Regions from separate parts of the Streptomyces sp. NPDC031479 genome, predicted to be linked through region 3. Evidence: riboswitches for the same ligand, from Rfam matches in the RefSeq annotation. Region 3 holds a riboswitch; each other region holds the start of a gene.

The links. A riboswitch is a leader RNA that binds a small molecule or an ion and turns the genes downstream of it on or off. The one in region 3 is predicted to bind ZMP and ZTP.
Region 1: it holds a riboswitch for ZMP and ZTP, as region 3 does, so the genes downstream of both, ACZ5D2_RS22210 (serine hydroxymethyltransferase) here and ACZ5D2_RS15640 (phosphoribosylaminoimidazolecarboxamide formyltransferase) in region 3, are expected to answer to the same signal.
Region 2: it holds a riboswitch for ZMP and ZTP, as region 3 does, so the genes downstream of both, ACZ5D2_RS36255 (bifunctional 5,10-methylenetetrahydrofolate dehydrogenase/5,10-methenyltetrahydrofolate cyclohydrolase) here and ACZ5D2_RS15640 (phosphoribosylaminoimidazolecarboxamide formyltransferase) in region 3, are expected to answer to the same signal.

Annotation. Positions count from the first base shown of each region.
Region 1 covers NZ_JBVIKC010000020.1:2,971-7,253, reverse strand. The annotation lists gene trpS (tryptophan--tRNA ligase) at 1-702, opposite strand, end outside; gene ACZ5D2_RS22210 (serine hydroxymethyltransferase) at 939-2,207, opposite strand; ZMP/ZTP riboswitch at 2,243-2,333, opposite strand; gene rocD (ornithine--oxo-acid transaminase) at 2,442-3,647, shown strand; gene ACZ5D2_RS22200 (hypothetical protein) at 3,734-4,283, opposite strand, start outside.
Region 2 covers NZ_JBVIKC010000056.1:29,520-33,802, forward strand. The annotation lists gene ACZ5D2_RS36240 (SRPBCC family protein) at 1-328, shown strand, start outside; gene ACZ5D2_RS36245 (RNA polymerase sigma factor) at 407-1,990, opposite strand; gene ACZ5D2_RS36250 (methyltransferase domain-containing protein) at 2,228-2,989, opposite strand; ZMP/ZTP riboswitch at 3,047-3,144, shown strand; gene ACZ5D2_RS36255 (bifunctional 5,10-methylenetetrahydrofolate dehydrogenase/5,10-methenyltetrahydrofolate cyclohydrolase) at 3,172-4,041, shown strand; gene ACZ5D2_RS36260 (MAB_1171c family putative transporter) at 4,184-4,283, opposite strand, start outside.
Region 3 covers NZ_JBVIKC010000012.1:22,297-26,579, reverse strand. The annotation lists gene ACZ5D2_RS15645 (hypothetical protein) at 1-331, opposite strand, end outside; gene ACZ5D2_RS15640 (phosphoribosylaminoimidazolecarboxamide formyltransferase) at 691-1,848, opposite strand; ZMP/ZTP riboswitch at 1,879-1,967, opposite strand; gene ACZ5D2_RS15635 (DUF6207 family protein) at 2,233-2,418, opposite strand; gene ACZ5D2_RS15630 (phosphatidylinositol-specific phospholipase C) at 2,468-3,382, opposite strand; gene ACZ5D2_RS15625 (hypothetical protein) at 3,727-4,233, shown strand.

The sequences.
Region 1 (4,283 bases), on a different contig from region 3:
CACGGCCTCGGTGTCGGTGACCGCGCTCTTGATCTTCTTCTCGGTGACCTTCGGCTCGTCGAGGAGGTTGATCAGGCCCTTGGGCGAGGACGCCGACTTCGACATCTTGATCGCCGGGTCCTGGAGGTCGTAGATCTTCGCGACCTCCTTGACGATGTGCGCCGCCGGGAGCGTGAAGGTGTCGCCGAAGCGCTGGTTGAAGCGCTCCGCGAGGTCGCGGGTCAGCTCGATGTGCTGGCGCTGGTCCTCGCCGACCGGGACGGAGTCCGCCTGGTAGAGGAGGATGTCGGCGACCTGGAGGATCGGGTACGTGAACAGGCCGACGGTGGCGTTGTTGGCACCCGACCTGGCGGACTTGTCCTTGAACTGGGTCATCCGGCTGGCCTCGCCGAAACCGGTGATGCAGTTCATGACCCAGCCGAGCTGGGCGTGCTCCGGCACGTGGCTCTGGATGAAGAGCGTGCAGCGCTCCGGGTCCAGACCGGCCGCGAGGAGCTGCGCCGCGGAGAGGCGGGTGTTCGCCCGCAGGTCCTTGGGATCCTGCGGCATGGTGATCGCGTGCAGGTCGACCACCATGTAGAAGGCGTCGTGCGTCTCCTGCAGGGCGACGTACTGGCGGATGGCTCCGAGGTAGTTCCCGAGGTGGAACGAGCCGGAGGTGGGCTGGATGCCGGAGAGCGCGCGAGGACGATCAGAAGCCATGGCTTCATTCTCTCAGGTGCGGGGGCGCGCTCCGGCCCCGCGCTGGCCGGAACCCTGCCGCCGCCGCGGCGCGGCGCGGCCGGTCCCGCACCCGCTCCCCCGGTCCCGCCCGGCCCCTGCCCACGTACCGGGCGGTAGCGGGGCGGCCGGATCCCGCCCCGGCCGAGCGACCGATTCCCGGGGGTGGCCGGATGCCGCCGCCGGGACGGGTACGGGTCCCGGCGGCGGCACGGCGGCTACAGCGGGAGTCCGGGCGCCGGGAAGGCGGCCATCAGGTCGCCGACCTCGGAGCGGATCGCGGCGAGGGCCGGCTCGTCGCCCTTGGCGGCCGCGTCCACCGACCGCGAGATCCAGTCGGCGACGACGGGCATGTGCTCCGCGGTCAGGCCGCGGGACGTCAGCGACGGGGTGCCGATCCGGATGCCCGACGGGTCGAACGGCTTGCGCGGGTCGAACGGCACGGTGTTGTAGTTCACGACGATCCCCGCCCGGTCCAGGGCCTTCGCCGCGACCTTGCCCGCCACCCCGCGCGAGGTGAGGTCCATCAGGATCAGGTGGTTGTCGGTGCCGCCCGAGACGAGGTCGAAGCCCCGCTCCAGCAGCGCGGCGGCCAGCGCCTTCGCGTTGGCCACGACCGCGTGGGCGTACGCCGTGAACGCCGGCTGCGCCGCCTCGTGCAGGGCGACCGCGATGCCCGCGGTCGTCTGGTTGTGGGGACCGCCCTGGAGGCCCGGGAAGACCGCCTTGTCGATGGCCTTCGCGTGCTCCTCCGTGCACATCAGCATCGCGCCGCGCGGCCCGCGCAGGGTCTTGTGGGTGGTCGTCGAGACCACGTCCACGTGCCCGACCGGCGACGGGTGGGCGCCGCCCGCGATCAGGCCCGCGATGTGGGCCACGTCCGCGACGAGGACCGAGCCCGCCTCCTCGGCGATCGAGGCGAAGGCCGCGAAGTCGATGGTCCGCGGCAGGGCCGTACCGCCACAGAAGATGATCTTCGGGCGTTCGGCGAGGGCCAGCGCACGCACCGCGTCGTAGTCGATCCGGCCGTCCTCCGGGCGGACGCCGTACTGGACTCCGCGGAACCAGGAGCCCGTCGCGGAGACCCCCCAGCCGTGGGTGAGGTGCCCGCCCATCGGCAGGGCCATGCCCATCACCGTGTCGCCGGGCTTGGCGAAGGCCAGGTAGACGGCGAGGTTCGCCGGGGACCCGGAGTACGGCTGGACGTTCGCGTGGTCCACCCCGAACAGGCCCTTGGCCCGCTCGACGGCGAGGGCCTCGACCCGGTCGATGTTCTGCTGGCCCTCGTAGTAGCGGCGGCCCGGGTAGCCCTCGCTGTACTTGTTCTGGAGCACCGTGCCGGAGGCCTCCAGCACGGCGGCGGAGACGTAGTTCTCACTGGGGATCAGGCGCAGGGTCTGCGCCTGGAGGCTCTCCTCGGCGGAGATGAAGGACGCCAGCTCGGGGTCGGTGGCGAGCAGGGCGGGGTGACGGTGGTTCGCGCTCATGGCGGCTCCTCCGGGGTCGATGTCGTCTCTCGTCCCCGCGAGGCCCAGGCGAGCGGCCCTGTGTGCGGTCGTGCGCGCACGACTCCCCCGGAGTTGGTTCTCCGTACGCCAGTCGCCGTGCGTACCGGACACCTTAGCGGGCGCGCCGGAAAGAAGGTTTCTCCGTCCGCGATCCGAGCGACGATAGAAAGGACGCCACCCACGTCACCGGCCAGACGGACGATCGGAGACCCCGTGTCGAGAACTGCTGATGCCATCCGCTCCGCCGACGAACACAGCGCGCACAACTACCACCCCCTGCCCGTCGTCGTCGCCTCGGCGGAGGGCGCGTGGATGACGGACGTGGAGGGCCGCCGGTACCTCGACATGCTCGCCGGGTACTCGGCGCTCAACTTCGGCCACGGCAACCGCCGTCTGATCGACGCCGCCCGCGACCAGCTGGAGCGGGTCACCCTCACCTCCCGCGCCTTCTTCCACGACCGCTTCGCGGACTTCTGCACGCAGCTCGCCGAGTTGTGCGGCAAGGAGATGGTGCTGCCCATGAACACGGGCGCGGAGGCCGTGGAGACGGCGGTGAAGACGGCCCGCAAGTGGGGGTACGAGGTCAAGGGCGTGCCCGACGGGCAGGCCAAGATCGTGGTGGCCGCCGACAACTTCCACGGCCGCACCACCACCATCGTGTCCTTCTCCACGGACCACGAGGCGCGCGACCACTTCGGGCCCTACACGCCCGGCTTCGAGATCGTCCCGTACGGGGACCTCACCGCGCTCTCCCACGCCGTCACCGCGAACACCGTGGCGGTGCTGCTGGAGCCGATCCAGGGCGAGGCCGGGGTGCTGGTGCCGCCCGCCGGATACCTGGCCGGCGTGAGGGAGCTGACGCGCGAGCGGAACGTGCTCTTCATGGCCGACGAGATCCAGTCGGGCCTGGGGCGGACCGGGAAGACCTTCGCCTGCGAGCACGAGGGCGTCGTCCCCGACGTGTACGTCCTCGGCAAGGCGCTGGGCGGCGGTGTGGTCCCCGTCTCCGCCGTGGTCGCCGACCGGGACGTGCTCGGGGTGTTCCGGCCGGGCGAGCACGGATCCACCTTCGGCGGCAACCCGCTGGCCTGCGCCGTCGCCCTGGAGGTGATCGCGATGCTGCGCTCCGGCGAGTACCAGCAGCGGGCCGCCGAACTCGGCGACCACCTGCACCGGGAACTGAACCTGCTCGTCGGCGGGGGCGCGGTGACCGCCGTCCGCGGCCGCGGACTGTGGGCGGGGGTCGACATCGACCCCTCCCTCGGCACGGGCCGGGAGATCTCCGAGAAGCTGATGGAGCTCGGGGTGCTGGTGAAGGACACCCACGGGTCGACGATCCGCATCGCACCGCCGCTGGTGATCAGCAAGGAGGACCTGGACTGGGGCCTGGACCGGCTGCGCTCGGTCCTGGCCGGCTGACGGGATCCGCCGAAGGCGCGGCCGGGTCGGCTCGGCTCCCGCCCGCGCCTTCGGCGGCACGCGCGGGCCTTCACCGGCGGACGCGGTCAGCGGCCCATCCCGACCAGGTGGCTGACGTCGCTGCACGTGAGGTCGAACTCGGACCGGTTGGACTTCGTGTCGTCCCCGTCGATCACGATCTGGGCCCAGCCGGCCGAGTGGTCCAGGGGGCTGGCGCTCCCGAGCCGGGTGTCCGTCAAGGTGGGCTCCGTCTTCATGGTCCCCGCTGCCGTGAACTGGAGGGTGAGGGCGCCCGAGGTCGAGCCGTCGCTCTTCACCCACCGGTACTTGACGGTCCCGGGCCCCGCAGCCGTGATGGACCCGCTGAAGGAGACCCTCGCCGTCTCGCTGATGACCTGACAGACGATCTTCTTCGTGCCCACCGGGTTCTCGGCCGCCGCCGCCGTCACGTCGGCAGTGGCCTTGGTCTTGGCCGCGTCCGACTTGGGGACCTTCGTACAGGCGACCTGGCCCCGGCCCTGGCCGTGGCCCTGGCCGTGGCCCTGGCGCTTCTTGGGGGCGGCCGTGTAGTCGGCGTACGGAAGGTCCTTCTTCGTGAAATCGCCGTCGGCCGACACGTCGCTCGACGTCACGCCG
Region 2 (4,283 bases), on a different contig from region 3:
CGACATGCCGGTCCACGTCGGCTCCCGGGTCGAGGTCACCCGGCGGATCGGCAAGCGGGAGTTCCCCACGACCATCGAGTTCCTGGAACTGGACCCGCCCAGGAGCTGGCACCTGCACGGGATCGACGGCCCCGTGCGGCCCGACGTGCGGGGCACCATCGAACCCCTCGGCGACGGCCGGCGCTCCCGGGTGACCCTCGCCATGGACTTCGAGGGCCACGGCATCGGCCGGGCCCTCGTACCGCTCCTCGTGCGGCCCTTCGCCCGCAAGGAGATGCCCCGGGGCGAGGAGAAGCTGAAGCACATGCTCGAACACCCGGCCGCCTGAGGAACGCGGAAGCCCGCGCCGTACGAACGGCGCGGGCTTCCGCGTTCCGCCGCCGGGCCCGCGGGCCCGGCGGCCGACTCAGTCGAGGTAGTCGCGCAGCACCTGCGAACGCGACGGGTGGCGCAGCTTCGACATGGTCTTGGACTCGATCTGGCGGATGCGCTCACGGGTGACCCCGTACACGCGGCCGATCTCGTCCAGGGTCTTCGGCTGGCCGTCGTTCAGGCCGTAACGCATCGAGACGACGCCCGCCTCACGCTCCGAGAGCGTGCCCAGGATCGACTGCAGCTGCTCCTGGAGGAACGTGAACGACACGGCGTCGGCCGGGACGACCGCCTCGGAGTCCTCGATGAGGTCACCGAACTCGCTGTCGCCCTCCTCACCCAGCGGGGTGTGCAGGGAGATCGGCTCGCGGCCGTACTTCTGGACCTCGATGACCTTCTCGGGGGTCATGTCGAGTTCCTTGCCCAGCTCCTCCGGAGTGGGCTCCCGGCCGAGGTCCTGGAGCATCTGGCGCTGCACGCGCGCCAGCTTGTTGATGATCTCGACCATGTGGACGGGGATGCGGATCGTGCGCGACTGGTCGGCCATGGCACGCGTGATCGCCTGCCGGATCCACCAGGTCGCGTACGTGGAGAACTTGAAGCCCTTGGTGTAGTCGAACTTCTCCACGGCGCGGATCAGACCGACGTTGCCCTCCTGGATCAGGTCCAGGAAGAGCATGCCGCGGCCCGTGTAGCGCTTGGCCAGCGAGACCACGAGGCGGAGGTTGGCCTCCAGCAGGTGGTTCTTGGCCCGGCGGCCGTCCTCGACGAGGATCTCCAGCTCGCGCTTGAACGCGGGCTTGTGGTCCTCCTCCTCTTCGAGCTTGTACTCGGAGAAGAGACCCGCCTCGATGCGCTTGGCGAGCTCGACCTCCTGCTCGGCGTTGAGCAGCGGCACCTTGCCGATCAGCTTCAGGTAGTCCTTGACGGGGTCGGCGGTGGCGCCGGCGACCATGACGGTCTGCGCCGGGGCGTCGTCCTCGTCGTCGTCGGACAGCACGAAGCCCTGGGTTCCGGCCGCCTTGGGCGTCTCCTCCTCGGCCTCGTCGGCGAGGTCCTCGACGGCCCAGTCCTCGCCCTCGGCGCCCGGGTTCTCGGCGTCGTCCGCGTCCTTGGCGCCGGCCTTCTTGGTGGCGGCGGTCTTCTTGGTGGCCGTGGCCTTCTTGGCCGCGGTCTTCTTGACCGTGCGCTTCTTCGGCTCGGCGGCGGCCTCGGCCGTCGCCTCGTCCCCGGTGGCGGCGGCCGACGGAGCGGATATCGCCGCCGCGGTGGCGGGGGCCGTGGCCGAGGTCTTGCGCGCGCCGATGGGGCGCGGCGGGGCGGCCTTCTTCGTCACGGTGCGGGCGGGGGCGGCGGCCGCCTTGCGGGGCTTCTTGGCGGCGGCCTTGGTGGCGGGGGCGGCGCTGACGTGGAGGGCGACACCCTCCTCGTCCAGGACCTGGTTCAGGCTGCGCAGGACCCGCTTCCACTGGTCCACCGGGATGCGGCCGGCCTCGAAGGCCTGGCGCACATCGTCACCGTTGATGTGACCCTGCTCGCGGCCGCGCTCGACGAGCGCGACGAGGGCCTCCGATTCGGCGATCTCCGGAGGGAACGTACGGGACGGGCTGAGCGACACAAGGAGCCTCTCGTTGCGAACAGATAAGGGGTGGGCGGGACATCATCGCGCGAACTCGGGAAACAGACCCGAGGGGGGTCTGTATTCCGGGGCCGCGCGAGGACACCTGTCGGTTCATCGCATGCCCGAGTCGATTCGTTACGCGCTGAATTGAGTGACCTGCGCCACGCTGTGGCCGCGCAACCGATTCCGCGTGGATCCGTCCGCGCCGGATCCACGCCTTCCGCCGGTCCGACCTCAGTCCGTTTTGCGAGCTTCGATCAGGAAACGGGCGGTGTGCGCGACGAACGGGCCCTCGCGCTCGATCCGTTCGTGGAGCTCGCGCAGCCGGTCCCGGTACTGCCCGACCGTGAAGCCGGGCACCATCCAGATCACCTTCCGGAGAAAGTAGATCACGGCTCCGATGTCGTGGAACTCCGTCCGCAGCCGCTCGGAGCGCAGATCGACCACTTCCAGGCCCGCCTTCGTGGCGTCGGCGACCGCGTCGTCGGGGTGGCGGGCGCGGCGCACCTCCTCCGGCTGCGGGCCCAGGAAGTACTCGACGAGCTCGAACACGCTGGCCGGTCCGACCTGCTGCGAGAGGTACGTCCCGCCCGGTGTCAGCACCCGCGCGATCTCCTCCCACCAGATGGTCACCGGGTGCCTGCTCGCGACCAGCTCGAAGGCCTCGTCGCCGAAGGGCAGCGGCGGCTCGTCGGCGTCGGCCACCACCACCGCGCCGAGCGGGTGCAGCAGCCGGGTCGCCCTGTCGATGTTCGGCGGCCAGGACTCCGTGGCCGCCGTCAGCGCGGGAAGGGGGCCCGCGCCCGCCAGCACCTCGCCCCCGCCGGTCTGGATGTCGAGGGCGGACCGGACCCGTGCCAGCCGATCGGCCAGCAGCCGCTGGTACCCCCAGGAGGGCCGCTGCTCGGTGGCCCGGCCGTCCAGCCAGGAGAAGTCCCAGCCGTCCACGGAGACGGTCTCGGCTTCGGCGACGAGATGGTCGAAAGTGCGCGTCATGCCCCGATCGTCCCAGGCCGGGCCCAGGCCGACCACCGGATATGTCGACTAGACTGTGCGACGGGCCGTGACTGGCGTTCGGGTGGATCACCACCGGGGAGCGGCCCGGCGTGCCCACCTCCGTACGTCGACTGCCGCGCGCCTGGGCGATCCGCGATCCGCAGCGACGTTCAGGAGACCCCATGACGACCGCCACCGCCCAGCTGATGGACGGCACCGCCCTCGCCCGCCGCATCTCCGAGCAGACCGCCGCCCTCGCGGCGAAGATCACCGAGCGCACCGGTACCGCGCCCTGCCTCGCCACCGTCCTCGTCGGCGAGGACCCCGCGTCCGTCACCTACGTACGCATGAAGCAGAACCGTTGCGCCAAGGCCGGGATCACCTCCCGCCACGTGGAGCTGCCCGCCTCGACCACCACGGAGGAGCTGGTGGCCGCCCTCACCGAGCTCTCCGAGGACCCGGAGATCAGCGGCATCCTGCTCCAGCACCCCGTTCCGCACCACATCGACGAGCGCGCCGCCTTCGAGGCCATCGCCCCGGGCAAGGACGTCGACGGGGTCACCATGCACTCCTTCGCCGCCATGGGCTTCGGGCTGCCGGGCTTCGTCTCCTGCACCCCCGGCGGCATCATGCGCCTCCTGGAGGCCTACGACGTCGACCTCACCGGCAAGCACGCCGTCGTCGTCGGCCGCAGCGCCATCCTGGGCAAGCCGGCCGGCATGCTGCTGCTGGAGCGCAACGCCACGGTCACCTACTGTCACTCCCGCACCGTGGACCTGCCCTCGATCGTGCGCCAGGCCGACGTGCTCGTCGCCGCCGTGGGCAAGGCCGAGTTCATCCGCGGCGAGGACATCAAGCCGGGCGCGGTCGTGCTCGACGCCGGCTACAACGAGGGCAACGTCGGCGACGTCCACTTCGAGTCGGCCGCCGCCCGCGCCTCCCTGATCACCCCGGTGCCCGGCGGCGTCGGCCCGATGACCATCGCCGTCCTGCTGGAGCAGACGGTGCAGGCCGCGGCGGCGCAGGCCGGCCTGGACCTCGCGGCCCTCTGACCCCCACCGCACGCGACGGCGTACGGAGTACGAACGCCCCGGACCCTTCGGTCCGGGGCGTTCGCCGTGCTCCGGACAGGACGGCCGAGGGGTCACCGCGCCCGGCGGGTCCCGCCGGGCCGGTCCGGGGCCTGCGGACGGCTCAGCCCGCCGCCGGCGCTCCCCGGCGGGCCGCCGCGACGATCGGGGACGCGCGGAACTCCCGGGCGAGCGCCGTCAGGGGCTGGGAGCCCAGCCGGTGC
Region 3 (4,283 bases):
GGTGGCGGACGACGGGACAGGCGCCGAGGACCGGGCCGATGATCACGTCGAAGACGAGGCCGGCGATGACCGCGTAGCCGATGAGACTCAGGACGCGCCGGCGGGCGGCCGCGGTCTCGGTGGGCTGCACGGCGAGGGTCGAGCCGAGGTAGCGGGCCACGAGCAGTACGAACACGGCGATACCGGGGACGACGCCGAGCGGGTCCTGTTCGGGCAGCTTGTTGGTAACTTTCAGGGCGAGTTGCCGGCCCTGTGCCTTGGCGGCTTCCTCGACGTAGGTCGTGACCATGATCGTGGCCATCACGAGGGCGATCAGCAGGCCCGTGATCACTGCGCGCCAGGACGGCGGCAGGGCCCCTGACCGGTGTCATGCTCTGCGGGCCCGGTAGGTCCTGCCGGCCGATCGAGGCGGCCCGCTGTCGGAGCGCGCGTTGGTCCGATCAGCCGGATGGCCGAGCCATTGGCACCAACCCGGCCCGCAACTCGTCGCGCTACCCGGGATGGCGTACGTCCACGTGCCGCCTCTGGCTGTGGACCCGACCACCCTCTCCGCAGGCACCAGGGGCAGGAATACCGAGCGAGCGCTCCGAGCGCCCGGTGCCAGCCGCCAGGTCAGCGCGGGGTGGTCTTCTGTGGCCGCCTTCGGAGGTTTCCCGGTCAGGGCCGGTGGTCGTGGCGTCTTCGCGACCGTCAGTGGTGGAACAGTCTCAGGCCGGTGCGTGCCAGCGTGATCCGGTGCTCACGGCAGGCTTCTTCGACCTCACCGGATCTGATGGATCCTCCCGGCTCCGCAATGTACTGAACGCCGTGACGGTGGGCGTGGTCGACGTTGTCGCGGAACGGCAGGGCACCGTCGGATACGAAAGTCACCTGGTCGAGACGTTGCATCCATTGAGCTCGTTCGTCGGCGGTGAGCTCTCGGGCCGGTGTGGAGAGTGCCTCCGTCAGACGCCTGGTCTCGTCCGGCGTGAGGTCGCCCTCGATGAAGCGGATCTGCCAGTTGATCCGGTCCTGGCGCCGAATGCCGGGCCGGAAGCGCAGTGCGCGGACGCCGGGGTGACGCCGCAGCCACCAGGTGTCGGTTTTCGCGCCGGCCAGACGGGTGCAGTCGACTCGGGACTGCTGGCCGGCGCCGATTCCCAGCGTCATGCCGTTCCGCAGGTAGCACACCGAATTGGACTGGGTGTAGCGCAGGACCGCCAGCCCCAGCACGAGGTCCGCCACGGCTGTGTCGGGGAGCGGATCACCCACGACCGGGTCGAGCAGTGTGGACGACAACTCCACCTCGTCCTGCTGCTGAGTCAGGCGCAGGCCGAAGACCTCACGCGCCTCCTGGTGCGGAGGCGTGAAAGCGTCGTCCGTCTCCATGACCAGGAAACGGCCGTTCTTCTTCTTGCTGAGCCGCTCGACGGTGCCGGGCGCGTAGCCGGGGGCGACGATGCCGTCGCAGACCATGCCGGTCAGCAGTTCGGCGAGTTCGTCGTCGACCGGATGGGAGACGGCGGCGAAGTCGCCGTAGGAGGATTTCGGGTCGGCGTCGCGGGCCCGCAAGTAGGCACTGGCGAGCGGGCCGACCTCCCCGTTGGCGACGCCGTAGAGCTCTGTGGTGACCTCGTCGATGGCCCCGGAGACAGCAGCACCCGCGGGTGAGACGTGTTTGAAGGAAGCGGCTGCCGGTTTGCCGAGCGCCCGGCCGGCCTCGCGGACGAGTTGCCATCCGTTCAGCGCGTCCAGCATGTTGATGAAGGACGGTTCTCCGTGCAGCAGTCGAACCGGCCACTTGCCGGGCGTCATTGGTGCGGCGTGCGCAGTCTTCTGTTGCGGATTGATCCCGTAGCGCAGTTTCACGTCATGGCCTCCTCAGCGGAACATCGCTGACGGAGACGCCCAGGCGGTCGACGCTCTCATCGGAACAGATACGGCCGCTCCCCGGTGGTCGTCCACCTGCGCCAGTCGCGGCCGAGCCCGACTCTACCGCCTCCGGCTGTCCAGCGAAATGCGCGCCCACGCACTTCAGGCGAAGCGGAAGGCGGCCTGATGAGCAGCGAATCCGACATCCGCAACTCCGTGACCCGCGGGGCGGGTCAGGAACCTGGCCCGCTTCTGACCGCGCACGCGCGCGGGCGTGGGCACCCCAGTGCCGCACCAGCACATTGGCGGCTGAGTCGCGGCGAATCACGCGGGTCCCGGGGTGTACACCCCGGGACCCCGCCAATCCCTGGAGGGGCGCGCCTACAGGTCCTCCCCGCTGCGGCGCAGGTCGGCGTACAGCCGCGCGGTCACTCCGGGCTCTGCCGGCACACGGCGGATGCTCGGCGTGGCCGGCGTGGCCCACCGCCGCCCGAGCTCGGCCGCCGTACGCCGGGAACGCCGCACCGAACTCCACGACGCCTTCGTCGCCCTCGCCGGCAGGCGCATCAGCTACCGCCGCCTCACGAGGGCTCGCCCGCGATCATGTTACGAGCTTCTAGACGAAGTTCTTGTCGATCAAAAGGTTCATGATGTCGGGGCGGTAGTTGGGGAAGTCCATGGCCACGACGCCGAAGCGGGCTCGCTGAGCCTTCCTGGGCTCCAGGTATGCGTAGACACTCGGGAAGATCTTCTGGGCCCCGATGGAAGGTTCGGGGATGGGCCCCTTGGCGGTGCTGGTGAAGTTGATGAACATCTGAGAAGTGGTCTGGTCAAACCACGCTGCGTCGAAGCAGGCGATGATCGCCTTCTTCTTCTCATCGTCCGGGACGTTGTAATCGTCCTGAATTTTGCAGTGCTTGTCCCACTTGAGGGTGGTCCAGTCGTGGCTGAAGTCGGTGAGGAGCACGACCTTGCCGCGACCTTGGCCCAGGGTGGGCCAGTCGGGGTTGGTCCAGAAAAGCGGACGGAAATGCATCGACGGATCATCCATGTACCAGTTGAAGCGGCGCCTGAATTCCTCTGCACCGAGCTCCTGGCCTCCCGATTTCTCATTCCTGAGGCGCATGATGATTACTTCCTTCGGGTTGTTCCGCAGGAAGTAGTCGCAGTCGTTGAGGACATCTTGGAACCGCTTGTTCATGTATACGTTGGCGTGATAGAGGCCCATCTCGTTCGAGGAGCCCTGCAATCCGTTCAGGCGGATGTCGAGAAAGCGGATGCCGTTGTTGAGCTGCGTCAGCAGGTCCCAGTCCTGGCATTTGGCGATGCTGATGCCGCTGTTGGCGCAGGAGTTGTGGGTTCCGGGGATCGTCAGCTTCGTGACGGGAAGGCTGTTGGAGAGTTGCCCCATCCAGGAACGGGCGGACCAGCTTGCGGCAGTTGCCGTACTCGGGAGGCCGAGCACGGTGGCAGCAGCCAGGCCACCGGCTCCGGCGGCCCACTTCAGGACGTCACGACGATTAGGGCTCATACATGTTCTCCGATTCAGGGTGGAAAATGGGGAAGAAGGCACTCTCATCGCCGATGGAGGCGCACGGGTTCTGCGGCTCACGGCTCCCGGAGCTGATGAATCAGCGAGGCCGGCAATGCGTTGCGGTCCCGGCCGATCAGTACGGCGGCCACGATTGGAATTCTCGACCGAATCACGCTGCGCAAAGCAGTGGATGGCCTCAGATGCCTACCGTAAACCGGGCCGCTAACGTTTTACTGCCGTCCGGCTAACGGTCTTGTTTGACCTGGTTTCGCCCATGACATGCCAACGGCAATGCGGGGTGGCAAACGCGGCGGCGGTTCACCACCGCCGCTGTCCCGCTGGTGCCGGCCGACGTCGTCGGCGAGCACCAGCCCGACCCCGCACCGAGCGCCGAACGTCAAAGTCTGATCGAGCGGTGGGCGCAGCGGCACGGCATCGACGCCGCCCGCCGGCTCGCCGAGGCCGAGGACCTGGCCGACGCGGTCGCCGCCGAGATCACCCCGGACAACACCCTCGACACCTACGCCAAGAGCCGGCTGGTGTGGACCCGGTTCTGCGCGGCCGCGGCGTGGTGCTCGCCCACGATGCGTACGGGCTCCGTGCGGTCGCGGTCGGCCCGCGTCCGTGCCTCGACCGCCGCCGGCGGCACGCCGAACGGCACCGCGGCCACCCAGCCGTGCTGCCCTGGGGCGCGGAGCTCGTGGAGGGCCGGGGTGGGCACCGCCGCCAACGTCATCGCGGCCTGCGACGTGGGGATGACCGCCCTTCACTACCGCCAGACCGAAGATCTCCAGGAGGCCCTGTCCGGTCTCCTCGCCACGGCGACCCCACGGGCACAGGGGCAGTGACCCGCCAGGCAATCGGACAGTTCGAATGCCCGACTCCGCCATGAGCCGTC